4 regions of the Pseudomonas sp. AC532 genome follow, and region 3 is predicted to be linked to each of the others. Evidence: riboswitches for the same ligand, from Rfam matches in the RefSeq annotation. Region 3 holds a riboswitch; each other region holds the start of a gene.
The links. Region 3 has a riboswitch for cobalamin ahead of cobO (cob(I)yrinic acid a,c-diamide adenosyltransferase). Riboswitches for the same ligand answer to the same signal wherever they lie in the genome.

Region 1 (7,341 bases), 2.1 Mb from region 3:
CGCTGGCCCTTCACGGTGATCAGCTCGGGGTCGCCGGGGCCGGCGCCGATGAAATAGACGGTCATGGGGTTCCTGGGGTCGTACGCGACAGGGATGAATATGAGCGATGCATCTCGGCGAATCTGCGCATAACTCGGCGATCTCCTTTCTGTAGCCGCGCCCTCGCGGCTAATGGTTTTAACGACGCCGTTTTGCGGCGAGGCTGCCATTTTTTCGCGCCGAGGTCGACGCTCCTACGCGAGTGGTGGTGTGCCGCAATCCATTGTAGGAGCCGCGACCCCGCGGCGAATGGCGGCCGTTACGCGACGGCGCGGCGAGCTGCCATTTTCGCGCCGAGGCCGACGCTCCTACGCGAGTGGTGGTGTGCCGCAATCCATTGTAGGAGCCGCGACCCCGTGGCGAATGGCGGCCGTTACGCGACGGCGCGGCGAGGCTGCCATTTTTTCGCGTCGAGGTCGACGCTCCTACGCGAGTGGTGGTGTGCCGCAATCCATTGTAGGAGCCGCGACCCCGCGGCGAATGGCGGCCGTTACGCGACGGCGCGGCACGGCTGCCATTTTCGCGCCGAGGCCGACGCTCCTACGCGAGCGGTGGTGTGCCGCAATCCATTGTAGGAGCCGCGATCCCGCGGCGAATGGCGGCCGTTACGCGACGGCGCGGCACGGCTGCCATTTTCGCGCCGAGGTCGACCCTACGCGAGTGGTGGTGTGCCGCAATCCATTGTAGGAGCCGCGACCCCGTGGCGAATGGCGGCCGTTACGCGACGGCGTGGCACGGCTGCCATTTTCGCGCCGAGGTCGACCCTACGCGAGTGGTGGTGTGCCGCAATCCATTGTAGGAGCCGCGACCCCGTGGCGAATGGCGGCCGTTACGCGACGGCGTGGCACGGCTGCGATCCTTCGCGCCGAGGTCGAGGCTCCTGTAGCTGGGCGGTTCTAGCACTCGATGCTGGCGACAGCTACCGTTGCCGCGGCGCTCTTGCGCTTGGTTATCCACAGGCGAGCGGGCTGGCCGCTCAGTTGCTCGGCCAGCGCCAGGGCACTGGCCTCGGCGACACTGGGGCTGCCGGTGACGCGCTGGGCGATGGGCGAACGATGGCTCAGGCGCGCATGGTAACCCGTCAGCACATCGACGGGCAGGAAGCTGATGGGCAGGCCCAGGTGCTCGGCCAATTGCAGCAATCCCGGCTCATCGGCCTTGTGTGCGCTGCTGGCCAGGGCGCTCAGCTCGCTGCTGTCGAGGCCGTGCTCGGCCAGCGCGTGGCCGAGCAGGGCGAGCAGTTCGGCCAGCGAACAGCCACGCCGACAACCCAGCCCGGCCACCAGGATCGCGGCTTCGCTCATGGCTGTCGCTGGCGCCCGTGGAACCAGGCTGCAACCAGGCCCAGTACAGCCCAGAACGCGGCGTTGGTCAGCAGTGAAGCGAGGATGAACTGCTGCTCCAGCGCCTGTGGAGCCAGGCTTTCATGAACCGCCGGGTGAGGCGCGCCGACCAGGTGGGGCAGGGCGAGGATCAGCACGCCAAGGGTGCGCAGCAGCCAGTGGCTGCCAAATGCCAACAGCGCCAGACCAGCCGCGGTCGAAGCCGCGGTGCCGATCCACCAGTACTGGCGCAGCACCAGTTCGGCGGCGGCGGTGCCAGGCAGTTCCGGCGGTAGCCCGGCCGAGGGCGCGAGTACGAAGGTCGCGAAACCGGCCAGGCCCCACAGCAGGCCCTGCCAGGTTTTCTCGGGCGCACGCAGGGTGAAGAGGCCGGCCAGCATCAGGGCGAAGCCGACAGCGACCACCAGGTTGCTCAGGGCGGTGGATAACAGGCGCTGCCAGCCGTCTTCCGGGCTCCACGCTTCGCCATCGTGGCCATGACCGCCGGCGCTGCCATGTTCATGTGCGCCGCTGGCAGCGTCGTGGTGGTGTTCGATGGCGGCTACCGGCTCTGCGCCTTCGAACGTCTCCGCCTGCAGGATCAGCGGCGTGACCCACAGGCTCTGCAACAAGGTCAGCACGATGGCGGCGAGCAGGCCGGCGAAGCCCGCAGTCTGGGCGACACGCGTGATCATCCTGGCATCCTCAGTGGCACGGGAACGCGGCGCTATGCCGGGTGTCATGGGCGGCATTGTGCAGGGCTTCGACGTGGGAGAACCCGGCAAAGAAGATCAACACGCTGCCAAGCAGGCAGCTGCCGATGGCCAGCACGATGCGCTGGGACAGGGAAACGGAGGACGGCGTGGCGGACGACAGAACGCTGCTGGGCATGATCGTGACCTTCTGGATGAGGTGAACGGTGCACAGGGACGCAGCGAGACGGCCCGCAATAGCAGGCAGCTATCGGCGCGTGCCCGCCCACCGCGGGTTGCCAAACGAACGATTCAGGCCGGTCTCCGGGCTCGCGATGATCACCATGCAGTGATGAGGATCGGCCTTCCCATGCTGTCGCACAGTGGCCAAAACGATCCTGGCTGTCGCTTACCGTTGCGGGGGCAGCGCCGGACTCGAACCGGCTTCCCGTTTCACCTCACGCACGGCGGCGTGAGACACCTGAAACAACCGCGCAAGAACACCATGGCGCAGCACGCGCGTCAACCTGTTGCAGGTCAGCCCGTGTTGACCGTACCGCAGCCTCTGCGTAGCCTTGCGCTGTCCGAGGTTCTCCATCTTGTATGGAGCTAAGAGGGAACACGGTAACGCCGTGGCTGCCCCCGCAACTGTGAACGACTGAACCCTTCACAAAGCCACTGCGATGCCGCGGGAAGGCGAAGGGGGCGCGTGATGCGCCAGTCGTGAGCCAGGAGACCTGCCTCGATAACGCTTTCGACAACCGGGCGGGGTGATCCGGTGATGCCTTCGCGCCAGCTCTGGCTGGTGCCTGCCATCCTATCGCCCGTTCGCCGTTTCTCCAGACGCCAGGGGCTCTCATGAAAACGCTCGCCAAACTTCCCGTCACCATCGTCACCGGCTTTCTCGGTGCCGGCAAGACCACCCTGCTGCGCCACATTCTGGAGAACGCCGAGGGCCGCCGGATCGCGGTGATCGTCAACGAGTTCGGCGAGCTGGGTATCGATGGTCAAATACTCCAGCAGTGCACCATCGGCTGCACCGAGGAAGAGGCCATTGGCCGTGTTTACGAGCTGGCCAACGGCTGCCTGTGCTGCACCGTGCAGGAAGAATTCTTCCCGGTGATGCGCGAACTGGTGGCGCGCCGTGGCGACCTCGACCACATCCTCATCGAAACCAGCGGCCTGGCCCTGCCCAAACCCCTGGTTCAGGCCTTCAACTGGCCGGAAATCCGCAACGCCTGCACCGTCGATGCGGTGATCACCGTGGTCGACAGCCCGGCCGTGGCTGCCGGCACCTTTGCAGCCTTCCCCGATCAGGTCGATGCTCAGCGCAAGCTCGACCCGAACCTCGATCATGAATCACCGCTGCATGAGCTGTTCGCCGACCAACTGGCCAGCGCCGACCTGGTGATTCTCAACAAGGCCGACCTGCTCGATGCCGATGCGCTGGCGGCGGTGCGTGCGGAAGTTGGTGAGGAGCTGCCGCCAGCGGTGAAGGTAGTGGAGGCCCATGGAGGTTCGTTGCCGCTCAACGTGCTGCTGGGGCTGAACAGCGAGACCGAGCTGCATATCGACGGCCGCAAGACCCACCATGACAACGAAGATGAAGACCACGATCACGACGAGTTCGACTCGTTCCACGTGGAACTACCGGAAACCGATGAGGCGCGCCTGTTAGCCGCACTGAAGGAAGTGGTGGCTCGCCACGGTATTCTGCGCATCAAGGGCTTCGTCGCCGTGCCGAACAAACCCATGCGCCTGCTGTTGCAGGGCGTGGGCCTGCGCTTCGACAAGCATTTCGACCGTGCCTGGCAGGCCGATGAAGCGCGGATTACCCGCCTGATCGTCATCGGCCAGGCGCTCGATCACACCGCCATCGCTACCGAGTTGAAAGCCTCGCTGGCATGACACCCCCCGCCCGCGCGGTGGCAGAAGCCAGCGTGCGGGCGACGTTCTAGGCCGCCCTCATGCACCTGCTTCGCACCCAGCCCGGCCAGTCGCTGCCGGCCGATAGCATCGCCGACCTCGGCCAGACGCCCGCCGAGCTGGTGGTGCTGTGCACGGGCGATTCGCACCTGTCGCTGCTGGCCGAGGTCGCCCGTCACCTGCCCGACGATTACCCCAGCCTGCGCCTGGCCAGCCCGGCACAGCTGGGCAACAACGCCTCGGTGGATTTCTACGTCGACAAGGTGCTGCAGCACGCCAAGGTCATCATGATTTCCGTGCACGGCGGCGTGAGCTACTGGCGCTACGGCATCGAGCGCCTGGTGGAGCTGGCGGGGCAGGGCAAAACGCTGATCCTGGTGCCTGGCTGCGACAATCCCGACCCCGAGCTGACCGCTCTGGGCAACGTGTCCGCCGAGGACGCCGAGCGCCTCTGGCAGTACCTGCGCCAGGGCGGCGTGGACAATGCGCGGCAGTTCTTTCACTGCATCGCCACTCGCTACCTGGGCCGTGAGTACAGCTGGGCCGAGCCAAAGGCGCTGCCCCGGGTCGGCCTTTATCACCCGCGTACCGGCAACGCCTCGCTGCAGGACTGGCGCGCCGACTGGGTGCCTGATGCGCCCGTGGCGGCGCTGCTGTTCTATCGCACCCATGTGCAGGCCGCGAACACCGCATTCGTCGACACCTTCTGCCAGCGGCTGCAGGCCCAGGGCCTCAATCCGCTGCCCATCGCCGTCGCCAGCCTCAAAGAGGCTGCCTGTCTGGCGCAGGTCGAGGACTGGCTGGATGAAACCAGCGCGAGCGTGATCCTCAATACCACCGGCTTCGCGCAGTCCAATCCCGAGTCGCCCCAGGCGCGGCCGTTCCGCCGTGATGTGCCGGTGCTGCAGGCGCTTTGTGCGCTGGACAGCGAAGAGCAGTGGCAAGGCAGCGCCCAGGGCCTTGGCCCCCGGGACCTGGCCATGCACATCGCGCTGCCGGAGCTGGACGGCCGGCTGATCACCCGGCCGATCAGCTTCAAGGGCCTGGCCTTTCGCAGCGAGCGCAGCCAGAGCGACGTGGTCTGTTACCGCGCGCACCTGCCCGGCATGGATCTCGTCGCCGAGCTGGCGCGCCGCTGGTGTGCCCTGCAGCGCACGCCGGCAGCCGAAAAACGTGTCGCCCTGGTGCTGGCCAACTACCCGACCCGCGACGGCCGTATCGGCAATGGTGTGGGCCTGGACACGCCCGCGGCGGCGCTGAACATTCTTCAGGCCCTGCAACAGCAGGGTTACCCGGTCGACGCCTTGCCGGACAGCGGCACCGCACTGATCCATCAGTTGCTCGGTGGCGTGACCAACGACCTCGACAACCTCGACCTGCGGCCCTGCGCGCAAAGCCTGGCGGTTGATGACTACCAGCGGTTCTTCGCGGCCCTGCCCGAAGCCAATCGTCAGGCGGTGCTGGAGCGCTGGGGCGCACCGGAAAACGACCCGATGTTCCGCGACGGCCGGCTGATGATCGCCGGCCTGCGCTTCGGCCTGACCTTTGTCGGCATCCAGCCGGCGCGGGGTTATCAGGTGGATGCGGCAGCGGTTTACCACGACCCCGACCTGGTACCGCCGCACGGCTACCTGGCGTTCTATTTCTGGATGCGCCAGGTGTTCGCGGCCCAGGCGGTGATCCATGTCGGCAAGCACGGCAACCTGGAGTGGCTGCCGGGCAAGAGCGTCGGCCTGTCCGAGAGCTGCTGGCCAACGTTGATCCTCGGTGCGCTGCCGAACATCTACCCGTTCATCGTCAACGACCCCGGCGAAGGCGCCCAGGCCAAGCGCCGCACCCAGGCGGTGATCATCGACCACCTTATGCCTCCGCTGACCCGCGCCGAGAGCTACGGCCCGCTGCGCGATCTGGAGCGGCTGGCCGACGAGTACTACGACGCCAGCCAGCTCGACCTGCGCCGCGCCAGTGAGCTGCGCGGCGAGATCCTGCACAAGGTGCGCGAAGCCAGCCTGGACCGTGAACTGGGCCTGCAGCTCAACGACGACCCCGCCAGTTGGCTGCCGCAGCTCGACGCCTACCTGTGCGACCTCAAGGAATCGCAGATTCGCGACGGCCTGCATGTGTTCGGCGAATCGCCGACCGGCACGCTGCGCCGCGACACCTTGCTGGCGCTGCTGCGCATTCCTCGCGGTGACGGCCAAGGCGGCAACGCCAGCCTGCTGCGTGCGCTGGCCCATGACCTGGCGCTCGACTTCGATCCCCTCGATTGCGACATGGCTGCACCGTGGGCCGGCCCGCGTCCTGAGGTTCTGGCGGGCCTGAGCGATGAGCCCTGGCGCAGTTTTGGTGACACACGTGAGCGCCTGGAGCTGTTGGGATTGCAGTTTATTTCGGGGACGGATTTCGAATCCGTTGGATCCAGCAGCGCGACCGTCCTGCACAGCCTTCGCCAGCAGATCGCGCCGCTGCTGGACGCCTGTGGCGATGCCGAGATGCACGGCCTGCTCGATGCCCTCGATGGCCGCTTCGTGCCCTCCGGCCCCAGTGGAGCGCCGAGCCGCGGGCGACTCGATGTGCTGCCCACCGGGCGCAATTTCTATTCCGTGGACGTGCGCAACCTGCCCACCCCCACGGCCTGGCGCCTCGGTGTGCAGGCGGCGGATCGACTGCTCGAACGCCATTTGCAGGATGAAGGCGATCACCTGCGCCAGCTCGGTTTGTCGGTGTGGGGCACCGCGACCATGCGCACCGGCGGCGACGACATCGCCCAGGCCATGGCGCTGATGGGTGTGCGCCCGGTGTGGCAGGCGGGCAGCCAGCGGGTCGAGCGCTTCGAAGTGCTGCCACTCGAGCAGCTGGGGCGCCCGCGGGTCGACGTGACCCTGCGGGTGTCCGGGTTCTTCCGCGACGCCTTCGCCAACCTGATCCGCCTGTTCGATGACGCCGTACAGGCGGTCGCCGACCTGGACGAGTCGCCGGACATGAACCCGCTGTCCGCCCGCGTCTGGCAAGAAGCCCTGGCGCTGCAGGATGGCGGGCTGGACGAACGCGAGGCGCGGCGTCAGGCCGGCTGGCGAATCTTCGGCTCCAAGCCCGGCGCCTATGGTGCAGGCGTGCAGAACGCCATCGAGGAGCGCCTTTGGGAAAGCCGCGCGGATCTCGCCGAGGTGTACCTGAACTGGGGCGGCTACGCCTATGGCAAAGGCAGCGAAGGCACACCCGCGCGGGGCCAGTTCGCCGAGCGCCTGGAGCGTCTGCAGGCGGTGCTGCATAACCAGGACAACCGCGAGCACGACATCCTCGACTCCAACGATTACTACCAGTTTCAGGGCGGCATGCTGGCCGCGGTGGAAACCCTGCGT
Region 2 (7,341 bases), 2.0 Mb from region 3:
GACGATCCGGCGTAAAGGGTTTCTCGATGAAGTCATAGGCGCCCTGCTGGAGCGCCTGCACGGCCATCGGTACGTCACCGTGCCCGGTAATCATGATTACCGGCAGATCACGATCACAGGCGACTACCTTGCCCAGCAGCTGCAACCCATCCATGCCGGGCATGCGCACATCGCTGATCAGCACGCCGGGAAAATCCGCGTGTACCAGCGCCAGCGCCTCGGCTGCAGTGGCGCACGCCTGCACGCTGAAACCCGACAGTTCCAACCACTGCTGCGCCGCCTCGCGGATCGCTGCTTCATCATCGACGATGATTACCTGACCGGCCATGTCACCTCCTTTTTACCGCGCAGTGTAGCGCCTGACCTGTGCAGCGCAGCCGACTGCTTCGTTACACGACATTGGCGCCGCCCGGTATCCGCAAGCTGAATACCGCGCCTAGCGGGCCGTTGCACACCGTCAGGTCGCCATCCAGGTCACGCACTATCCCGTAGGAAATCGCCAGCCCGAGCCCCAGCCCTTCCCCGACCGGCTTGGTGGTGAAAAACGGTTCGAACACCTTGCCCAGGTGTTCCGGTGGGATGCCCCCGCCCGTGTCGCTGACCTGCAGCACGCAGCTGTCGCCCTGGCACTGGATAGACACGCCGAGCACTCTCTGAGGGCTGTCGAGCATGGCATCCAGGGCATTGTTGAGCAGGTTGAGCACCACCTGTTCGAGGCGGATGGCGTCGCCGCATACCCACGCCTCGCTACGGATTTCCCGACGCAGCTCGACCTGTTCGCTGCGCAGCCGCGGCGCCAGAAGCAGCAGCGCCTGCTCCAGCACGTCACTGAGCAACAGACGCTCGCAGAGCCCGGCCGGGCTCTTGCGGGCGAAGGTCTTCAGGTGGCTGGTGAGGCTGGCCATGCGCTGCAGGAGGCCATCGATGCGCGTCAGGCCTGTACGCACGTCGCTATCACGCCCCCGGTCGAGCAACAGGCCCAGGCTGCTCAGGTGCATCTGGATGGCCGTCAGCGGCTGGTTGATCTCATGCGCCATGGCTGCGGACATCTGCCCCAGGGCGGCCATTTTCGCCGCATGCACCAGGCCCTCCTGGGCCTCGCGCAATTCGGCGGTGCGCAAGCTCACCTCACGCTCAAGGCGCTCGCGGATGCTCGCCTGCAGGCGCTGGTTCTTGCGGCGCTGAATCAGGAACAGCACCAGGAACACCAGGGTCAGCCAGATCCCGGCCGCCGCCAGGCGATAGCCGCGAGCCGTGTCGCCCAGGCTGCTTTCCTCGATCAACAGGTGCAGCGTCCAGTTTTCACTGGCCAGTTCCTGGCGCTGCCAGAGGTAGGTGCGCAGGCCGTCCGGGCCATCGATGTTCATCCAGTCCGCATTGCCCTCGAAGTAAGGCCCCGGCTGCTTGGACAGCTCCTGCAGGGGTCGCTCGGCATACTTGCGCACCTCCACCAATTCCGCCTGGTCGAGCTCGTCGAGCTTCTCCAGCGCACGAAAGCGCCAGGCCGGGCGGCTGCTGAGAATCACCACGCCGTAGCTGTCGGCTACCAGCAACACCCCCGGCTGCCCCACCCATTCACGCTGCAGCTCTTCAAGTTCGAGCTTGACCACCAGCACGCCGATTACCGTACCGTCATCGGCATAAACTGCATGGGAAAGAAAATAGCCGGGCACGCCTGTGGTCACGCCAACCGCGAAATAGCGGCCTGAGGTGCGGTGCAGCGCGTCCTGGAAGTAGGGCCGGAAGGCGTAGTTGCTGCCGACAAAACTGTTCCACTCGCTCCAGTTACTGGCTGCGAGGGTGAGGCCCTGGCGGTCGATCAGGTACAGCACGCTGGCGCCGGCGGCGGCGTTGAGCAACTCGAACCGGCGGTTGAGCTTGTCTCGCAGCTGGGGGTTGTCCGGCGAATGCAGCAGGTCCTGGATATCGCTGTCCATGGACAGCAGTTGCGGCACCGAGCGGAACCGGTCGACGAGGGTCTGGATCGATTGCGCGTACAGCTGCAGCTGGCCATGGGCCTCGTTGCTGCGGTCCTCCCAGGCCAACTGCTCGGCATAGCGGCTGGCCAGCCACAGGCTGACGGCCAGGCCGATAACGATCAGCAGCACGATGGCAGCGATGCGGTGGCGCAGCAACAGGGCGGTCATGCAGGACTCGAATTCTTGTGATGCCGGCATGGTAGCCCGAAATGCACGGCGGTCGAGCACGGGATAGGGCGGCGGTTGTCGCCGGGGATTGCGGCAGGCCGGCAAGCGCGGGCGGCGACGGTTGCGTTACCCCCACGCGTCAACCGGGCGGTGCCCGTCGGTCAGGGCCGCGTCATCAGCAGTTCGGGGACCGCTCGCCCGGCGACCAGTTGCTCGTCGACCAGGCGAATCACGTCCGCCTCGCTGCGCACCTGATACCAATGGCCAGGCGGGTAGACGCTCAAGGTAGGCCCCTGGTCGCAGGGAAACTGGCACTGGGTTCGGGTGATGTGCACGCCACCTTCGCATTCCAGGCGGCCAGCGGCCTTGACCTTCTCGCGCAGCATTTTCCACAGGCCCAGGGCGCCGCGACGGGTGCAACGCGGGCCGTTGCAGAGCAGCACGCGATACTGGTGTGCCGGGATCTTCGACCAGGCATGGCTGCCGGGCAGCGCCGGTACGTCAGCGCAGCCCAGGTGCAGTTCCGGCCGCTCGACCAGCGCACAGGCGGCTGCCGCTGCATCGGGCTCGAGCTGGCCGAACAGGCTGGCGACATACACCCGTGCGGGGTCGGTACGGCCAGCCAGTTCACTGCGCAGCCAGTCGACGTGCTGGCTGCTGCTCTGTATCTCCAGGTCGACCACCAGCAGCGCGCCGCTAACCTCTTTGACACGCTGCCAGAGCGCATCGTAGCCCGCGCTGGTGTCAACCAGATCGGCCAGCGCTCCCTCGCCACGCAGCTCGACCAGGCGGGCACGAAACAGCTCGGCGAACGATCCGTGCAGTAGATCGGGGCCGGCGAACAGAACCTGGACGTAGGGGGTGGCGGTCATGGAGGGCTCCGTGAAAAAGGCCACCAGTGTAGCAGCGCTTCAGATACCGATTGCCAGCAGCGCCTGCCACAACGATTCGGCAGTGGCGTAGTGCCGGGCGACCGCGGGCAACTCGGGCCGCTGCAGCACCAGCACCGGCAGGCCGCGCTCACGGGCGACCTCCAGCTTGTGCTCGGTGGCGGCACTGCCGCTGTTCTTGCTGACCAGCACATCGCACTCGAGCCGCGCGAACAGCGCCCGTTCGTCCTCCAGGCTGAACGGCCCGCGGGCGCCGATCACCTCGGCACGCGCAGTGGCGGGCTGGCCATGCAGGCAGCGCACCGTCCAGTGCTGGTGGGCGGGAATCTCATGCAGATGCGCCAGCGGCTCGCGGCCGAGGGTGAACAGGGGGCGCTGAAAGCCAGCCAGGGCAGTGATCAGCGTTGGCCAGTCGAATACCTCGCGCCAGTCATCGCCGGGCACCGCGTGCCAGCCTGGCCGACGCAGGGCCCAGCAGGGAATGCCGGCCAGTTTCGCAGCGTTGGCAGCGTTGTGGCTGATCTGCGCGGCATAGGGATGGGTGGCGTCGACCAGCAGCGTGATGCCCTCTTCGCGTAAGAACGCAGCCAGGCCCTCTGCGCCGCCAAAGCCACCCACGCGGACCTGACACGCAAGATCATCCGGCACCTTGCCCAACCCGGCGAGGCTGTAGATATGCGCCGGGCCCAGGCGCCGCGCGAGGCTCAGCGCCTCGCCGATACCGCCCAGCAACAGCACGCGTTTCATACGGGCTTGCCGACCTGCAGCAGGGTGATCGGCAGTGCCCCGCGCCAGGTATCGAAGCCGCCAAGGGGCTTGGCCTGGGCGACGTCGATCCGGGTCAGCTCGCCGCCGTGCGCGCCGCGAAAGGCGATCAGCGCCGCCTCGCTCTGCAGGGTCACCGCGTTGGCCACCAGGCGGCCACCGGGCTTGAGGGCCCGCCAGCAGCGTTCCAGCACACCCGGCGCAGTGACGCCGCCGCCGATGAAGATGGCGTCTGGCGCGGCCAGCCCGTCGAGAGCCTCGGGCGCGCGCCCGGCCACCAGTTGCAGACCCGGCACGCCAAGGGCATCGCGATTGTGGGCGATGTGCGCCTGGCGCCCCTCGTCCGCCTCGATGGCGATGGCGCGGCAACCTGGATGCGCGCGCAGCCATTCGATACCGATGGAGCCGCAACCGGCACCGACGTCCCAGAGCAGCTCGCCGGGCAACGGCGCCAGGCGCGCCAGGGTGATGGCGCGCACGTCGCGCTTGGTCAGTTGGCCGTCATGGCGATAGGCATCGTCCGGCAGGCCGGGCGTCAGCGGCAGGCGCCTGGCGTCATCGCCGGCCACGCAGTCGATGGCGACCAGGTTGAGGTCCGCCGCGCGGGCCAGGGACCAGCCTTCGGCCAGCCCCTCGACGCGCCGCTCGCGCTCACCCCCGAGGTGTTCGAAGACGCACAGGCGGCTGGGGCCGAAGCCGCGCTCGCGCAGCAACGTGGCGATGGCCGCCGGGCTGTCGCCGTCGTTGCTCAGCACCAGCAGGCGCACGCCCGGATGAATCTGTGCATGGAGCGCCGCCAATGGTCGGCCAACCAGCGAGACCAGCGGCGTGCTCTGCAGCGGCCAGCCCAGGCGAGCCGCTGCCAGTGAGCAGGATGACGGCGCCGGCAGGATGTGCAGTTCCTCACTCGGCAGCTCGCGGGCCAGGCTGGCACCAACACCGAAGAACATCGGGTCGCCGCTGGCCAGCACACACACTGGCGTGCCGCGGCGCTCCAGCACCGGCGCCAGGGAAAAGGGCCTGGGCCATTCCAGGCGCGTGGCGCCGATGCAGCGTGGCAGCAGGCCCAACTGGCGCTCGCTGCCAAACACCTGGCTCGCCTTGAGCAGCGCGTGCCGCGCCGCCTTGCCGAGGCCGGCGTAGCCGTCTTCTCCAATGCCCACGACGGTCAGCCAGGGTGTCATGTGGTTTTCCTCATTAACCTTGATGGGTATCGTCGCTGCGCTCCTCGACCCATCCTACGATCTGATGCCGTGGAGCCTCGCCATGGGCGACAGCGTTGCGGCCAGCGCTACCGGCACCATTCGCTATCCGACGACGCGGCTTTTCATCCCGGCGGGCAAAGCGGGCATAATAGCGCCTTCGTCGGTGTCCGTCGGCTACGTGGTACGTAGACGCGGGCCTAAGAGGGAACACGAGAAAACCTGTTCAATAGCTAGCGAGCTAGAGCCCTGCAAGGCGGAAATCGGCGAGGAAGCGGAGTGTACTGCTGTACACGAGCATTCCGAGACGGTTTCTAACGCGGCAGGGCCGACACGCAGCAGATATTGGGCAGGTTTTCCGCCGTGGCTGCCCCCGCAACTGTTGCAGCGAGCGCCTGCGCCAATCGCCACTGGGAAACCGGGAAGGCCGGCCATGCGCCATGACCTGCGAGCCAGGAGACCTGCCGACGGATTCAGTCGCATGAGCCCACACCGGGCGGGGTGTCCCGGTGATAGAAGCGCAATCTTCTCTGGCCTATCCTCGAACGGATGCCCATGTGACCCGACCCCGGTGATCCGTTGAAACAGGCCCAGTTCCGTCCAGCTCCAGCCATTCGCCCCTCGGCCTGTCCGGGGTTGCTGCGTATCGTACAGGCGAAGGATGGCGGTATCTGCCGGGTCAAGCTGGCCGGCGGCCACCTCGCCGCCGCGCAGGCCGAGCGCATCGCCGCCGCCGCACAACGCCACGCAGGCGGGGTGATCGAGGCCACCAACCGCGCCAACCTGCAGATTCGCGGCATCCGCCTCGGCAGTGAAGACGCGCTGATCGGCGAGTTGCTGGCCGTCGGTCTGGGCCCCCGCTCGCCAGGCGCCGATGACGTGCGTAACCTGATGCTCAGCCCGGCCGCCGGCATCGATGCGCAGGCGCTTGTGGATATCTCGCCCCTGGCTGCGCAACTGCTGACGACACTGGAAAACACCCCGCGCCTGCATGCGCTGTCGCCCAAGTTCGCCCTGCTGCTTGACGGCGGCGAGCGCCTGGCGATGCTCGAACACCCCCACGACATCTGGCTCAGCGCCCTGCCGCTTGCTGACGGTATTGGCTATGCCTTTGGCCTGGCCGGCTGCCCACCGGGGCTGGCCGAGGATGCCCCGGCGCTTGGCATCGTGCCTGCGGCCCAGGCCCATGATCTGGTGATCGCAGTGCTCGAGCTGTTTCTCGACCTCGCCACGCCCGAGCAGACGCGCATGCGTCATCTGCTGGAGAACCATCCACCTGCGATGTTGCTGCAGCGCCTGCGCGAACGCCTGGGCGACGTACTGGTGAACGCCGACGGCTGGCGACGCCCAGCTGCTGCAGCGCAAGCTCATATCGGCATCGGCAGCCAACGCCAGCCGGGCCGCGTGCATGTCGGTGCCGTGCCGCCGCTGGGCCGGCTCAATGCCGAGCAGTTAGTGGGCCTCGCCGCACTGGCGCGCCGCCTGGGCGATGGCAGCCTGCGCCTGACCCCCTGGCAAAGCGTGCTGCTGCCGAACGTGGCCGAGGCCGATGGCGAGGCAACCGCCCAGGCGTTGCAAGGGCTTGGCCTGTTGACCGATAAGGCGGCGCCGCTGACCCGCCTTATCGCCTGCACGGGCGCCAGCGGTTGCGCCAAGGGGCTGGCCGACACCAAAGCCGATGCCCTGCGCGTGGCCGACCACCTGCCCGCCGACAGCCAGCAACCAGGCATTCATCTGACGGGCTGCCGCCGCTCTTGCGCTGCCGCCCACCGCGCGCCCTTCACCCTGCTGGCCGTTGCCGAGGGTCGCTACGACCTGTACGCGCGCCAACCACTCGGCACTGGTTTCGGCCACCTGCTGGGCCACCACCTGACACCCGACGAAGCCGGCGAACTGCTGGCTGCGCTCCCCGCTACCCGGAGTTTCACCCGATGACCGATTACATCCGCGATGGTCAGGAGATCTATCGCAATTCCTTCGCCATCATCCGCGCCGAGGCCGACCTGAGCGCCATTCCGGCGGATCTGGAGAAGCTCGCGGTGCGGGTCATCCACGCCTGCGGCATGGTCGACGTGGTGCAGGACCTGCGCTTTTCACCTGGCGCCGGTGCGGCTGGCCGCCAGGCCCTGACCAACGGCGCGCCGATTCTCTGCGACGCCCGCATGGTCGCCGAGGGCGTGACCCGTGCCCGCCTGCAAGGCGCCAACCCGGTAATCTGTACCCTCAATGATGCCGGCGTGCCAGAGTTGGCCAAGAAGCTGGGCAACACCCGCTCGGCGGTGGCCCTGGAGCACTGGCGCGAGCACCTCGAAGGCGCGGTGGTGGTGATCGGCAATG
Region 3 (7,341 bases):
CCGAAACAGCGCCGCCGCTGCCGCGGGATTGGAGGGCAGGTAGAAATGAATATAAGAGGCGGTAAGCCGGCCAAGACGAAACACCGCTTCACATACCGGCTTGTCGTTGGGGCACTCACCGCGAGCCAGCGGTTGCAGGTCAGACTCGAGCCGCGAGTGATGGTAGCTGTGCCCGCGCAACAGCCCTTCCGGCAACCTCACCGCTTGCAGCGCGAGCGCGACCAGGCGCTTCTGCATCTGCGCCTGGCCGGGTACCAGCCCCGCCAGTTCGACGCGCTCGCCGGCCACGTCGCTCAGCGAGTCGAGCAGGTAGAGCATGCCCCCGCATTCCGCGAGGATCGGCTTGCCGGCCCGCTGATGGGCGCTGATGGCCTCGATCATCGAGCGGTTCGCGCCCAGCGCCTGCAGGTGCAGTTCGGGGTAACCGCCGGGCAGATACAGGCTGTCCACCTCTGGCAACGCCTGATCAGTAAGCGGGCTGAAGAACACCAGGCTCGCGCCCATCTGCTCGAGCAAATCGAGGTTGGCCTGGTAGGTGAACGCAAAGGAGGCATCGCGCGCCACGCCGATACGCACGCCGGCGAGCAGCGGCTCCAGCGGCGCTACCGCAGGAGCTGAGAACGTCACCGGTGGCGGCAGGGTTACCGTCGCCGTCTGCGCGAGGGCGTCGGCGGCGGTGTCCAGACGCACGTCGAGGTCGGCGAGTTCGGCGGCCTGCACCAGCCCCAAGTGGCGGCTCGGCAACTCGATCGCTGGGCTGCGCGGCAATGAACCGTACCAGTGGATCGAGGCAGGCAGGCTGTCACGAATCAGATCGTTGTGGCGGCCCGGATTGACGCGGTTGCCGAGCACACCGGAGAACGGCAAATCGGGCTGATAGCTGGCCAGGCCGACCGCCAGTGCACCAAAGGTCTGCGCCATGGCCGAACCGTCGATCACGCCCAGCACCGGTACACCGAAACGACGTGCCAGGTCGGCGGCGGATGGCGAGCCATCGAAAAGGCCCATCACGCCTTCGATAAGAATCAGGTCTGCCTCACCGGCCGCTTCCCACAGCAGACGACGGCTTTCGGCCTCGCCGACCATCCACAGGTCCAGCTGATACACCGGGTTGCCACTGGCTCGGGAGAGAATCATGGGGTCGAGAAAGTCGGGGCCACACTTGAACACCCGCACCCGCTTTCCCTGGCGCGTGTGCAGGCGCGCCAGGGCAGCGGTGACGGTGGTCTTGCCCTGCCCCGAGGCCGGCGCCGCGATCAGCAATGCCGGGCAATGGCGCGCTGCGCGTTGATCCGCTTCGCCGGTCGGCATGGTGCTGGTCAAAACTCGACGCCTTTCTGCGCTTTGACGCCGGATTTGAACGCGTGCTTGACCAGGGTCATCTCGGTGACGGTGTCGGCGGCTTCCAGCAGCGCGGGCGGCGCGCCACGGCCGGTCGCCACGACATGCTGCAGCTCGGGCCGCGACTCGATGTCGCGCAGTACCACGTCCAGGTCGAGGTAGCCATGCTTGAGGGCGATGTTCAGCTCGTCCAGCACCACCAGGGCGATCTGCGGATCGTTCAGCAGTTGCCGGGCGACTTCCCAGGCCTGAACGGCTTTTTCGATATCGCGCTGGCGGTCCTGGGTGTCCCAGGTGTAGCCCTCGCCCATCACGTGGTAGCTGACTTCGTCGGGAAAGCGTCGGAAGAACTGCTCTTCGCCAGTGCTCATGCCGCCCTTGATGAACTGCACCACGCCGACCTTGAGGCCATGCCCAAGCGCCCGGGCGACCATGCCGAAAGCCGAGCTGCTCTTGCCCTTGCCATTGCCGCTGTGCACCAGCAGCAACCCATATTCGTTCTGGGCTCCGGCGATTTTCTCGTCCATCAGCGCCTTCTTGCGCGCCATGCGGGCGTTGTGCCGGGCGTCACGCTCTGCGGATTCACGGGTTGCGGATGGGGTCATGACAGCTCCTCGGCGCCGGGCCTTCAGGCCACGCAGGTGAAACGGTCCGCCAGAACAGGGTTCATGCCGGACGAAAACGGATTCACGCAGGAACGGGCAGGAGCTGACCGGGTCGGTCGTGCGCCGGCCGCGCCCACCGCGCAACCCTGGAAAAAGCAACAGGCCGGTCTCCGGGCTTGCGAGCGCTACGCCTGGTTAGGCGCAGCCACCCACGCGGCCTTCACGTATCGTCGATACAGATGGCGAAAAGCGGGGTTGGGCTCGTTTACCGTTGCGGGGGCAGCGTCGGCATTGCCCGCCTGCAGAGGCAGCGGCGCACCGACTTCCCAGTTTCACCCCCAGCCAAAACCGGGGACACCTGAAGCAAGCCGGGAAGGTTAAGGATTGGTCACGTCAGCGTCAATCGAAGACGCAGAATCTGTTCGATGCCAGGAGCCAGAGCCAGGCAACGGATCGAGCGCCCATTGCGTTCGGGCAAAGAGGGGCGTGCCGATGCAGGCGAATCACTGGCTGCCACGACACATGAAGGGCCTGGCTCACCTGCAGGCGGCGCCAGAACGCGTTAGCCTCATGCGGTCTTTTTCGGCTTGCGTGCCAACCGGATGCCAACAGCCGGCTGCCGACGCGCGGCAGGTGCCGAATGAAGCATCAGGGATGGCTGGCCAGCTCGACGGGGAAGACCCGCTTGGCTTCGATGTAGGTCCGCTGCCAGTAGGTGTTGGCGAGACTGTCCAGACGCACCGTGCCACCAGAGGACGGCGCATGCACGAAACGCCCTTCGCCAACGTAGATGCCGGCATGGCTCACCTGGCGGCCACCATTGGTGGCGAAGAACACCAGGTCGCCGCTGCGCAGGGCCTCACGGCCGACGACCGGTGCCCGCATGCTGATCAGCTCACGGGTTGAGCGAGGCAGTTGAATGCCCGCCGCATCGCGGTACACGAAACCGATCAGGCCACTGCAATCGAAGCCGCTGGCAGGTGTGTTGCCGCCATAGCGGTAAGGCGTTCCTACCAGCCCCAGTGCCCGGAACAGCACGTCGTCAGCGCCGCCCTGATAGGTGCCGGGCGCGGGCGCCAGTACCACGGGCTGCGGGGCAGGTACGGGGGGACGACTGGAGCAGGCGCTGAGCAGCGCGGCAAGCAGCAGGAAGGCGATGCGGACGGTGGCAGTCATGGACGGACGATCCTGGAGCCTGAATGCGCCCTACTCTGCCCCGTTCGCAACTGCAGTGCAAGCTTTAGCTTTACGCCGCAGTCGCTTGAAAACTATGAGGATGTTGCCCACCTTCGAAAGTGGGCATTCGCCTGGCTCAGTGCTGGGAAGCCATGTGCTCGGCAGGCGCCAGCGCCAGAACCCGCTTGGCCTCTATGAAGGTGCGCTTCCAGTAACGATCATCCAGGCTGTCGATGCGTACGCCACCGCTGCGGCTGCTCGACGAATGGATGAATTGGTTGTCACCCAGGTAGATACCGGCATGACTGACACGATTGCGACCGTTGGTGCTGAAGAACACCAGATCGCCACGCTCCAGTGCCTTGCGCTCGACCAGCGGCGCATCGATGTTGATCATTTCGCGGGTGGACCGTGGCAGCTGCATGCCCAGCTCCTCACGGAACAGGTAGCCGATGAAGCCACTGCAGTCGAAACCGGTTTTCACCGAACTGCCACCAAACCGATAACGGGTACCGATCAGCGACATGCCCTTTTCCAGAACACTGTCAGCCAACTGCGGCAACTGGTAGGGGGCGTGATCGGCAAATTCGGCAGCTGCATCGTCTTCGCGTGCATCGTTGCGATCTACAACGGGCGCTGCAACAACCGGCCTGGCAGGCATCGAAGCCTGGGCGGGCGTGGCAATTTCGGATTGTGGAGCATGGTTGGCGCAGGCGGCGAGAACCATGGTAAGTGCGAGAGGCACGAGGGGTGCGAAGCGTTTGCGCATGGGCACGACCGTGGCGTGAAAAATTAACAGCCGCGACTATGCCTACTAACCGGTCCATTTGCAAATATTATGAGCGGTGATGTGACTCAGTAGTTCCGGGAAAACATCTAAGGCCCTTTCCTCCACCCTGAAGTCAACCAGATCGCTCACGTCCGTCTGCGACATATTGACCTCCACCGTCACCTTGCCCGCCGCACGAGCGCGCAACAGTGGCTCCCTTATATAAGGAAAGCTCGCACTGGTGCCAACGCTCATCACCAGATCGAAACCCTTCTCCACTTCGGTATAAAGCCGCTCGACGGCAGGCTCCGGCAGCATTTCACCGAACAGCGTCACTGGCGGGCGCAACACGCCGCCGCAATCGCGGCATGAAGGTGGCAACGGTTGCTGCAGGTGCTCGGCCAGTCGCTCATCCACCGCACCGCACTGCTGGCAATACAGCGGCGCCAGCTCGCCGTGGATTTCGATCAACCGCTGCGCCGGGCTGCCAGCAAGTCGGTGATAGCCATCGATGTTCTGGGTGAGTACCCAGCACTCGGGTTTCAGGGCCTGCAACCCGGCAATCGCCCGATGGCCGTCATTCGGCTGCCCGCCCAGGCAGGCGCCGCCAAGCTGCGCCAGGTACTTCCAGCACAGCGCCGGGTCGCGTCGCAGCATGTCGCCTGACAGCGCCACTTCGATTGGCAACCCGTCTTCGGTGTGGCCGTTGTACAACCCACCGATCCCGCGATACGTCGGCAAACCCGAGTCGGCGGACAGGCCTGCCCCGGTGATGATCAGGATCCGTCGCGCCTCGGCGATGGCCGATGCGATACGCGGCAGATGCTCATGCATCAGTGGTTGACCGTGTGCGCCAGCATCACCGACAGCTGGCACAGCGGGCGCCCGCTCTGCTCATGCCACTGGTTGAAAGCTGCCTGCACCGCCGCACGATCCCGCTGGCTGGTCGGCGCTTTGTCGACGATCTTCTGCGCTTTCAGCGCAGCGACCATGTCATCAGTGGGAATGAAGGTGTCCTTGCCGACCATGCGCAGAAAGCGTGGTGCCGAAAGGCCACCAAGCTGCGTACCCTGCTTGGCCAACCAATGCCACAAGCCGACGATATCGGTCACTGGCCAATCGGCAATCAGCGCACCAAAGGCAAAGCCTGGCTTCGGCGTGATGGTTTTCACCGCAGCGGCCGGACCACTCAATGCGCCGCGCTCCACGTCGAGAATGAACTGCGCATTGCGCGGCACGCTCTTGAGCTTACCGAGGTGGCGAATCAAACGGGCGTCCTGCATCAGCCTTTCGAGGCGCTCGCCGCCCATCAACACGACCTTCTCAGGATCGAAACCGAAAAAAACCTCTTCGAAAGCCGGCCATTTGGCATCCACCAGGCTGTGCTTGAGCCCAGCGCGAAAAATGCGCAGGCTCATGATAGACAGGTAGCGATCATCGCTCAGAGCCCGCAGTTTCTTGTCGGATGCCGGCTGCGGCAGGCGCGCTTCTAACGCCTCGACCGAGCCGAAACGGTTGACGCAGTATTCATGCATCCATCGGTAGTCGTGCATCGTTACGGCCAGTCCTCGAATTACAGGTTCATCACGTTCAGAAATCGCGGCGTGGCCTGCTCGTCGATCTTCAGGCTGGCGAAGTCGAACAGATTGCGATCAGCCAGTTGCGAGGGCACCACGTTCTGCAGGGCACGGAACATGATTTCCGTGCGGCCAGGCGACTTGCGCTCCCAGTCCCGCAGCATCTCCTTGACCACCTGGCGCTGCAGGTTTTCCTGGGAGCCGCAGAGGTTGCACGGAATGATGGGGAATTCCTTGAGCGTGCTGTAGGCCTCGATGTCCGCTTCGTTGCAGTACGCCAGCGGGCGAATCACCACGTTGCGGCCGTCATCGGCACGCAGCTTGGGCGGCATGGCCTTCAAGGTGCCGCCGTAGAACATGTTGAGGAAGAAGGTCTCGAGAATGTCGTCTCGGTGGTGACCGAGGGCCATCTTGGTCGCCCCGATCTCGTCGGCGAAGGTATACAGGGTGCCGCGACGCAGACGCGAGCACAGCGAGCAGGTGGTCTTGCCCTCCGGAATCTTCTCCTTGACCACCGAATAGGTGTCTTTCTCGACGATGTGGTAAGGCACGCCGATGGACTCCAGATACGCGGGCAGCACGTGCTCGGGGAAACCCGGCTGCTTCTGGTCCATGTTCACCGCGACGATCTCGAAGTGAATCGGCGCAACCTTCTGCAGGTACAGCAGGATGTCGAGCATGGTGTAGCTGTCCTTGCCACCGGACAGGCAGACCATGACCTTGTCGCCCTCTTCGATCATGTTGAAATCGGCGATGGCTTCGCCGGCCTGGCGACGCAGGCGTTTTTGCAGTTTATTCTGATTGACCGAGAGGGTGCCCATGGCGCGTGAAAATCCGCTAGAAGTACTGAAGCCGCGCAGTTTACCCAGAAAACGAGGCGCACCCCAGCCACAAAACGGCCAACCGTCGCCGGCCGGGTGAAACGTCGCGAGCGCCACACCGTGCAAGCGCGCGCACCTTCGACTAAGGTGAGCCGATGAACGATGAAATCGACCACACCGGGCAATTGCTCGAATTATTGAAAGCCGCCCCGCAAGGCCTTTCCGAGTACGAGTTGCTGCTGCGCCTGAGCCGCTGGCAAGGCGTGGATGAGCGCCTGCCCGCGGATCCCCTGGAGCTGTTTCGCACGCACTTCCTGCTCTTCCATACCCTTTATACGCTGCGTGACCAGTTGCATGCGCAAGGCCTGGCGGTGCTGCAGATCACTCCACTGTGCATTCGCCTGCTGCCCTACCAGGCGGGTGAAAACGCCCTTGGCGAAAACGACCCGTTGCGCGCCTACTACCTCGATCTGAACCAGCTGCGCGATACCGATGCAGACGATGTGCACGCCTTGCTGGGCAATTTCTGGATACGCCTGCAGGGGGGCGAAGAGAAACAGGCCGCCCTGGCGGTACTCGAGCTGGACGCCCATGGCGCCGAGCTCGACCTGTCGACGATCAGGCAGCGCTACCGCCAACTGGTAAGCCTGCACCACCCGGATCGCGGTGGCAGCACGCAGCGTCTGCAACGCATCAACGACGCCATGCAAACCCTGCAACGCTACTACCGTTAAACCGGGCGCCGCTCAGCCCACGGGCGCTGCGTGCCGTATCGATCTGCGGCATAATCGCCGGCAATCCCCGGCCACCGATACAGCCATGTCAGAGCAGATCCACGCCCGCGTCGAAGCCTGTTATCAGCAGGCTGAAAACTTCTTCAAACGGTCTTTCAGGCGCCCCGAAGTGAGCTTCAAGCTGCGCGGCCAGAAGGCCGGCGTGGCACATCTCACGGAAAACAAGCTGCGCTTCAATCCACAGCTGTACCGCGACAATCAGGATGACTTCCTGCGCCAGACGGTGCCTCACGAAGTCGCACACCTGGTTGCCCACCA
Region 4 (7,341 bases), 390 kb from region 3:
CGCGAAGCAGTGGGCATCCTCGGCTGGCTGAAACAGGTCGATGCTTTACCGCAACTGGCCCGCCTGGCCAGCGACGATGCCGACACTGAAGTACGTCGCGCCGCCACCGGTGCGTTGGGGCTGGCCAGCGACGACAGCGTGCTGCCAGCCTTGCAAGCGGCACTGAAGGATCGTGAATGGCAGGTGCGCGAGGAAGCGGCAACCACGCTCGGCAAGGTTGGCCAGGCGAATGCCGGCCCAGCGCTGCTAGAAGCATTGAGTGACAGCTACTGGCAGGTGCGGCTGCGTGCCGTACGCTCGCTCGGCCGCCTGCGATTCTCCGCCGCGCGTGACGCGCTGGTGGAACTGCTGGGGCACGCCATCAGCAACCTGCGCAAGGAATCCGCGCTGGCGCTTGGCGAACTGGGCGACGCTCGGGCACTGCCGGCATTACAGGGCGTCGAGCACGATGCCGACCCTGAAGTGCGCAAGGCGGTGCGTATTGCCATCGGCCAGTTGCGTCGGGTCAGCCCGTGAGTGAAGTGCCTGTCGCGTTACGCAACAGCGCCATGCAGGCGACGCTAACCGTGGAGTGGGGAGACGGGGTGGCACAGGTGCTGGGCCATGGGCGTTTGCGCGCAAATTGTCCTTGCTCGGCATGCCGGGCTGCCCGCCTGGCGCAACGCATCGACGTGGCGCCCCTGGGCGTGCAAATCATCGCAATCCATGCCCAGGGCTATGGTGTGCAACTGGTATTCGACGATGGCCACGACCGTGGCATCTATCCCTGGTGCTACCTGCGCGAGCTGGGTTGAAGCCGCCCAGCCCGCGCAGTCGGGCATCATCCCTTGTTCTTGCGCTGCGGCTTGGGCCGCCCCTGCACGCACTTGAAGCGCGGCTCGGCCTTGCAGATCACGTAGATGCGACCACGACGTTTGACGATCTGGCAGTCGCGGTGGCGCAGCTTGGCCTGTTTCAGCGAAGCGAGCACTTTCACGAGCGGGCTGCGGTGAAGCCGGCGAAGCGTTTGTGGAAACCTGCCACGCGGCCTTCGCTTGCGGTCTGACGCTGCTGGCCGGTGTAGATCGGATGGGAGGCGCTGGACACGTCCAAGGCCACATAGGGATAGATGTTGCCGTCGCTGTGCTCGCGGGTCCGGTCAGTGCTGACCGTTGAGCCGATCAGCCAGTACGCATCAGCCGAAACGTCGTGAAACAGCACCGGGCGATAGTCGGGGTGGATACCGGGTTTCATAAGACCTCCAAGGCAATTGTTATAAAGTAACAATAACAGTCTTGTTGATTTTGGTTCTCATTTCAACCCGTTGTGCTGAATTTTTGAGCACGGCTTCATGGCGGGCGCGTGGCCTGTTCTCGTCCACCAAAAACAGTTTGCTTAAATGTTATAATATAACAATAATGCTGCCGCTATAGACGGTGTTATAAACGGTCCAGCCCCCCGGTATCGGCGACGATTCTGCACAAACCACGGCAAAGCGGTGCCGGGGCGTGGCTGAATCGTTTAAGATGCCGCCCGCCGGTTTCCACCAGGAATTAATAGGGAATCCGTAGCCACCGCAGTGGCCAAACGGAACTGCCCCCGCAACTGTAGGTACCGAGCACGGCTGCACTCGTGTCACTGGGATCGCTCCCGGGAAGGCCGCTGCCGTGCCATGACGTACCAGTCAGGAGACCTGCCGGCATGGGTCTGGTCCGCTGCATTGGCAGCGCATCGGGCGTCAGTAGTCGAACCAGCCGGCGGGGTGTCCGGGAGGGGGCATCCGTGATCACCGTCCATACGAGGGGCGGTGCGGCCAAGGCCGTTTGGCGTGATGTGTTCTCCAGCCTGCGCACTGCCGTTTATGCGTATCCGTTGATTGGGAGATCACCCGCATGTCCGTGTCTCGTATCGCCGTTCTTGCCGCCACCCTCGGCCTGTCCAGCCTGGCAGCGGCCGCTGGCCCGACGCACTACCCGTTGACGCTCGAAAACTGCGGCCACTCGCTGAGCTTCACGGCAGCGCCGACGAGCGTGGTGACCATCGGCCAGGCCGCCAGCGAAATCCTCTATACCCTGGGCCTGGGTGATCGCCTGGCCGGCACCTCGCTGTGGTTCAGCCACGTGCTGCCCGAATTCGAAGCACAGAACGCCAAGGTCGAGCGGCTGGCAGACAACGAGCCGAGCTTCGAGGCGGTGATCAACAAGCGCCCCGGTCTGGTTGCCGTGCAGTTCGAATGGATGGTCGGCAAGCAGGGCGTGGTCGGCACCCGCGAGCAGTTCCATGGGCTGAATGTGCCCACCTACATCATGCCCACCGATTGCGAGGGCAAGGACAACCTGGTCGGTGCCGACGGCACCCGCCTGCAGCCGTTCCAGATCGACAGCCTGTACGCCAGCGTGCGAGAGCTGGCGACGATTTTCGACGTCCAGGCCGAAGGCGAGCAACTGGTCGGCAGCTTGCAGGCGCGCCTCGCCACTGCGGTCGCTGGCGCCGAGCAGCGCCAGGCCGGGGACGTTTCCGCCGCGTTCTGGTTCTCCAGTGCCGACCTCGACCTGGACCCTTACATGGCCGGCCAGAAGGGCGTTGCCGATTACATGATGAAGTCTCTGGGCCTGCGCAACGTGGTCGAATCCAGCGAGGAATGGCCCACCGTCGGCTGGGAAACCCTGGCCAAGGCCAACCCTAGCGTCCTGGTGCTGGCACGCATGGACCGTCGCCGTTACCCCGCCGACGACGTGGCGAAGAAACTCGAGTTCCTGCGCAACGACCCGGTCGCCAAGCACATGGATGCGGTCAAGAACGGCCGCATCGTGATTCTCGACGCCGATGGCATGCAGGCCTCGTTGCGCATGATCACCGGCATCGAAACCCTGGCCAAGGCCGTTGACGGGTTCGATATCAAACGATGATCACGCGCGGCTCTCGTCTGTTCTTGCTGACCTTGGCCTGCCTGTCGTTGCTGGCCGTCGCGGTGATCGCCGGGGTGGCCCTGGGCGAGACGCGGATTTCGCTGTCCGTGGTCTTCCAGGTGCTGGCCAACAAGCTGTTCGGCGCAGGCTTCGTGCTTGATCCGATCGACGAGGGCATCGTCTGGAACTACCGCCTGACCCGCGCGCTGGTCGCTGCCGGCTGTGGCGCGGGGCTGGCGGTATGCGGCGTGGTGCTGCAGGCGCTGCTGCGCAATCCACTGGCTGATCCTTACCTGCTGGGCATATCCGCGGGCGCCTCGACGGGCGCGGTGTCGGTGGCATTGCTGGGACTTGGCGCGGGTATGCTGTCGCTGTCGATGGGCGCGTTTCTCGGCGCCATCGCGGCATTCAGCCTGGTCGCCTTGCTGGCTCGTGCGGCGGGCGGCGGCGCGTTGAACGGCACCGGGCAGATCATTCTCGCCGGTATCGCCGGCTCCCAGCTGTTCAACGCCATGACCTCGTTTCTGATCACCAAATCGGCCAGTGCGGAACAGGCGCGCGGCATCATGTTCTGGCTGCTCGGCAACCTCAGTGGGGTCAACTGGCACGACGTGGCCCTGGCCGTGCCGGTGGCGCTGGCCGGCGTGCTGCTGGTGGCCTGGCACACCCGCGCGCTGGACGCCTTCACCTTCGGGGTGGAATCGGCGGCGTCGCTCGGGGTGCCGGTGCGCCGTGTGCAGGCCACGCTGATCGCCTGCACGGCGCTGGTGACAGCGGTGATGGTGTCGATCGTCGGCTCCATCGGTTTCGTCGGGCTGGTGATTCCCCATGCCGCGCGCCTCCTGGTCGGTGTTCGGCATGGCCGGCTGGTGCCGGTGGCGGCGCTCACCGGCGCGGTGTTCCTGATCGCGGCCGACGTGCTGTCGCGCACGGTGATCAAGGGCCAGGTACTGCCGATCGGGGTGGTGACTGCGCTGATCGGCGCGCCGGCCTTTGCGGTGATTCTGGTGCGTGGGAGGCGAGTGCGGTGAGCTGTGTGCTGCAATGCAACGGCCTGGGCTGGGCGGTCAAGGGACGCGCCATCGTCGCTGACGTCGACCTGCAGGTGCGCCAGGGAGAAACCCTTGGCCTGATCGGCCCCAATGGCTCGGGCAAGTCGACCCTGCTCAAGCTGCTGTCCGGCATCCGCACGCCAGGCAGTGGTCAGGTGCAGTTGCATGGCAAACCCCTGGCGCGGCTGAGCCGACGAGAGGTGGCCCGGCAGTTGGCGTTCGTAGAGCAGCAGGCCGACACTGGCGACGCGGTGACGGTACGCGATGCTGTCGAACTGGGCCGCACGCCCTGGCTGTCGGCGCTACAGCCGTGGTCGAGCGAGGATCAGCGGATCGTCGACCAGGCGCTGACCGATGTCGACATGGCCGAAATGCCTGAGCGGGCCTGGGCCACGCTGTCCGGCGGCGAGCGTCAGCGTGTGCATATCGCCCGCGCGCTGGCGCAGAAGCCGCAGATCCTGTTGCTCGACGAGCCCACCAACCACCTGGACATCCAGCATCAGCTGTCGATTCTCAACCTGGTGCGGGCCTTGCCGGTGACTACGCTGATCGCCCTGCATGATCTCAACCAGGCACTGCAATGTGACCGCCTGGGGGTGATGGAGCGCGGTCGCCTGGTGGCGCTCGGCGCACCGGCCGAGGTGCTGACCACCGAGCGCCTGCGCGACACCTTCGGGGTGCGCGCTCGTTACTTGATCGACCCGGAAGACGGCGCGCGCGTGCTGCGGTTTCAGCCCGTCTGATACGCCTCTGCGTGTCGCTCATGCTGTCGCGGCGTGTGACGCGGCGTCGGTTGATCTGCCCATGATGCTCGAGCGGGTGCGTGCGCTGCCATGGTCCGCCAGCAGGCGACCGGGCAACTCCCTGGGGTAGGCGGTTAGGGCCATATTAATGCGAGTTGTTATTGTTATCGTCCTCTTCTAGTATGCGCCCGGCTTTCCCCACTAACGGGTCACGACGGACATCCGATGAGTATCATTTCGCGGTTAGTACTGCTGGCAACTGCTTCAGCCATTTCCCTGAGCGCCTTCGCTGCTCCCAAGCAGGTCGAGGATGTGCTGGGCCGCAAGGTCACCATCGAGTCGCCGGCCAAGCGCGTGATGCTCGGCTTTTACTTCGAGGATTACCTGGCCGTTGCGGGCGAGCGGGGCGCCAAGGACCTCGTCGGCATCTCCCGCGAGGCCTGGGAAGGCTGGCGCTCGGCGAACTGGGCGCTCCACGTGCAGCATGATCCGTCGATCAAGGACATCGCCGACGTCGGTGAAGTCGAAGTGCAGACCTTCTCGGTCGAGAAGGTGCTGGCGCTCAACCCCGACGTGGTGGTACTCGCCGACTGGCAGTACAAGGGCCTGGGTCCGGATGTCGAACGCCTGGAGAAGCAGGGCATTCCCGTGGTGGTGGTCGACTACAACGCACAGACCGTCGAGCGTCACGTGGCCAGCACACTGCTGTTTGGCGAAATCACCGGGCAACAGGCCCGCGCCAGGGAAATTGCCAACGTCTACACCTCGGCCATCAACGATGTGCAGGCGCGTATCGCGGCGGCCGGCAAGCCGAAACCGCGGGTCTACGTCGAGTTCGGCAACAAGGGTCCTGCCGAGTACAGCTTCACCTATGGCAAGAACATGTGGGGCGCGATGATCGACGTGGCGCAGGGCGACAACATCGCCGCGCCGTTCGTGCAATGGTGGGGCCCGATCAACCCCGAGCAGGTACTGGCCTCCAACCCGCAGGTAATCCTGATCGCCGGCACCGAGTCGACCAAGGTGCCCGGCTCGTTGCTGGCTGGTGAAGGTGTCGAGCCGGCTCAGGCCCAAGCCACCCTTGCCGGCTTCGCCAAGCGTCAGGGCTGGCAGAACCTGGACGCCGTCAAGGACCAGCGGCTGTATGGCGTCTACCAGGGCGCGTCGCGCAGCATCACCGACTTCGCCTCGATCCAGTACCTGGCCAAGGTCTTCTACCCGGAGCTGTTCAGCGACATCGATCCGGTGCGCAACTACCAGGATTTCTACCGCAAATACCTGTCGGTTACCCCCCAGGGCACCTTTTTCACCGGGCTCTGAGTTTCCCTTCGACCCTGCACAACCGGGCACTTGTCCGGTTGTCTGCCTTCCAGGACTGCCATGTCTACCCTGAACCCGTTGGGCGAGGCGCTACAGCGCCAGCGCGCCCGAGAAAAGAAACGCCTGCGGCACCTGTTGCTGTTCTGCGTGCTGATCCTGTTGTTCCTGCTGCTGGATGTCGCCACCGGCCCGTCGATGCTGGGCCTGCGCGACGTGATCGCGGCGCTGCTGAACCTCGACGGGGTGACCGCGACCACCAAGGCCATCGTGCTCGACATGCGCCTGCCGATCGCGCTGATGGCGCTGGTGGTCGGCTCGGCGCTGGGCCTGGGCGGCGCACAGATGCAGACGCTGCTGGATAACCCTCTGGCCAGCCCGTTCACCCTCGGGCTGGCGGCAGCCGCCGGGTTCGGCGCGGCGCTGTCGCTGACCCTTGGCGGGTTTGGCTTGCCGTCGCTGCTGGCGATTCCTCTTGGCGCATTCATCATGTGCATGCTGGCGGCCAGCGTGCTGATCGGCCTGGCGACCATGCGCTCGGTGGGCTCGCATACGCTGATCCTGGCCGGCATTGCGCTGCTGTTCCTGTTTCAGTCGCTGCTGTCGCTGCTGCAGTTCCTGTCCTCGCCGGAACTCAACCAGCAGATCGTGTTCTGGCTGTTCGGCAGCCTGATGCGCACCACCTGGCAAACCCTCTCGGTGGTGGCCGGGGTGACGCTGGTCGGCGGCTGGCTGCTCTACCGCGATGCCTGGAAGTTGACCGCGCTGCGCCTTGGCGAGGCCCGCGCGCGCAGCCTCGGTGTTGACGTTACGCGCCTGCGATTGCGCAGCCTGACGCTGGTGGCGCTGATCACCTCGACCGCCATCAGCTTCGTCGGCGTGATCGGGTTCATCGGCCTGGTCGCGCCGCATATCGCGCGCATGCTGGTCGGCGAGGATCAACGCTTCTTCCTGCCGGTGTCGATGCTCTGTGGCGCGGCGATGCTGTCCCTGGCCTCGGTGCTGTCGAAGAGCATCATTCCCGGCGCGCTGTTTCCCATCGGCGTGGTCACGGCGCTGATCGGCGTACCGTTCTTCTTCTGGCTGATCATTGGCAAGCGAGGCCGCCATGCTTGAGTTGCAGTCGGTCACCGCGCGGGTCGGAAGCAAGCTGCTGTTCGAGAACCTCTCACTGAGCCTTGAACCGGGCCGCGTGCACGTGCTGATTGGTCCCAATGGCGCGGGCAAGTCGAGCCTGCTCAAGGTGCTGTTCGGGGAACTCGGCCATAGCGGACAGATCCGCATGCAGGGCGACGAGTTGCAGACTCGCCACCTGCCGCGCTGGCGCAAGCGCATCGGCTA

Region 1: linked by a shared signal. The riboswitch ahead of ACZ0AV_RS14515 (CbtB domain-containing protein) and the one ahead of cobO (cob(I)yrinic acid a,c-diamide adenosyltransferase) in region 3 are both predicted to bind cobalamin.
Region 2: linked by a shared signal. The riboswitch ahead of cobG (precorrin-3B synthase) and the one ahead of cobO (cob(I)yrinic acid a,c-diamide adenosyltransferase) in region 3 are both predicted to bind cobalamin.
Region 4: linked by a shared signal. The riboswitch ahead of ACZ0AV_RS02735 (ABC transporter substrate-binding protein) and the one ahead of cobO (cob(I)yrinic acid a,c-diamide adenosyltransferase) in region 3 are both predicted to bind cobalamin.

Annotation. Positions count from the first base shown of each region.
Region 1 covers NZ_OZ409888.1:3,080,094-3,087,434, forward strand. Annotated here, with positions in the region: gene cobM (precorrin-4 C(11)-methyltransferase) at 1-65, opposite strand, end outside; gene ACZ0AV_RS14505 (cobalamin biosynthesis protein) at 936-1,343, opposite strand; gene ACZ0AV_RS14510 (CbtA family protein) at 1,340-2,056, opposite strand; gene ACZ0AV_RS14515 (CbtB domain-containing protein) at 2,067-2,252, opposite strand; cobalamin riboswitch at 2,352-2,553, opposite strand; cobalamin riboswitch at 2,624-2,812, shown strand; gene cobW (cobalamin biosynthesis protein CobW) at 2,912-3,961, shown strand; gene cobN (cobaltochelatase subunit CobN) at 4,021-7,341, shown strand, end outside.
Region 2 covers NZ_OZ409888.1:2,971,266-2,978,606, forward strand. Annotated here, with positions in the region: gene ACZ0AV_RS14000 (sigma-54-dependent transcriptional regulator) at 1-328, opposite strand, end outside; gene ACZ0AV_RS14005 (sensor histidine kinase) at 390-2,147, opposite strand; gene ACZ0AV_RS14010 ((2Fe-2S) ferredoxin domain-containing protein) at 2,309-3,019, opposite strand; gene ACZ0AV_RS14015 (cobalt-precorrin-6A reductase) at 3,059-3,784, opposite strand; gene cbiE (precorrin-6y C5,15-methyltransferase (decarboxylating) subunit CbiE) at 3,781-4,986, opposite strand; cobalamin riboswitch at 5,152-5,487, shown strand; gene cobG (precorrin-3B synthase) at 5,584-6,939, shown strand; gene ACZ0AV_RS14030 (precorrin-8X methylmutase) at 6,936-7,341, shown strand, end outside.
Region 3 covers NZ_OZ409888.1:956,982-964,322, forward strand. Annotated here, with positions in the region: gene ACZ0AV_RS04620 (cobyrinic acid a,c-diamide synthase CobB) at 1-1,311, opposite strand, end outside; gene cobO (cob(I)yrinic acid a,c-diamide adenosyltransferase) at 1,320-1,946, opposite strand; cobalamin riboswitch at 2,091-2,323, opposite strand; gene ACZ0AV_RS04630 (C40 family peptidase) at 2,595-3,122, opposite strand; gene ACZ0AV_RS04635 (C40 family peptidase) at 3,259-3,891, opposite strand; gene ACZ0AV_RS04640 (NAD-dependent deacylase) at 3,937-4,725, opposite strand; gene ACZ0AV_RS04645 (DNA-3-methyladenine glycosylase I) at 4,725-5,444, opposite strand; gene ttcA (tRNA 2-thiocytidine(32) synthetase TtcA) at 5,465-6,289, opposite strand; gene ACZ0AV_RS04655 (DNA-J related domain-containing protein) at 6,445-7,023, shown strand; gene ACZ0AV_RS04660 (SprT family zinc-dependent metalloprotease) at 7,067-7,341, shown strand, end outside.
Region 4 covers NZ_OZ409888.1:564,977-572,317, reverse strand. Annotated here, with positions in the region: gene ACZ0AV_RS02755 (HEAT repeat domain-containing protein) at 1-516, shown strand, start outside; gene ACZ0AV_RS02750 (DUF971 domain-containing protein) at 513-794, shown strand; gene ykgO (type B 50S ribosomal protein L36) at 821-976, opposite strand; gene ACZ0AV_RS02740 (type B 50S ribosomal protein L31) at 973-1,233, opposite strand; cobalamin riboswitch at 1,500-1,694, shown strand; gene ACZ0AV_RS02735 (ABC transporter substrate-binding protein) at 1,872-2,888, shown strand; gene ACZ0AV_RS02730 (FecCD family ABC transporter permease) at 2,885-3,919, shown strand; gene ACZ0AV_RS02725 (ABC transporter ATP-binding protein) at 3,916-4,683, shown strand; gene ACZ0AV_RS02720 (ABC transporter substrate-binding protein) at 4,909-6,003, shown strand; gene ACZ0AV_RS02715 (FecCD family ABC transporter permease) at 6,064-7,116, shown strand; gene ACZ0AV_RS02710 (ABC transporter ATP-binding protein) at 7,109-7,341, shown strand, end outside.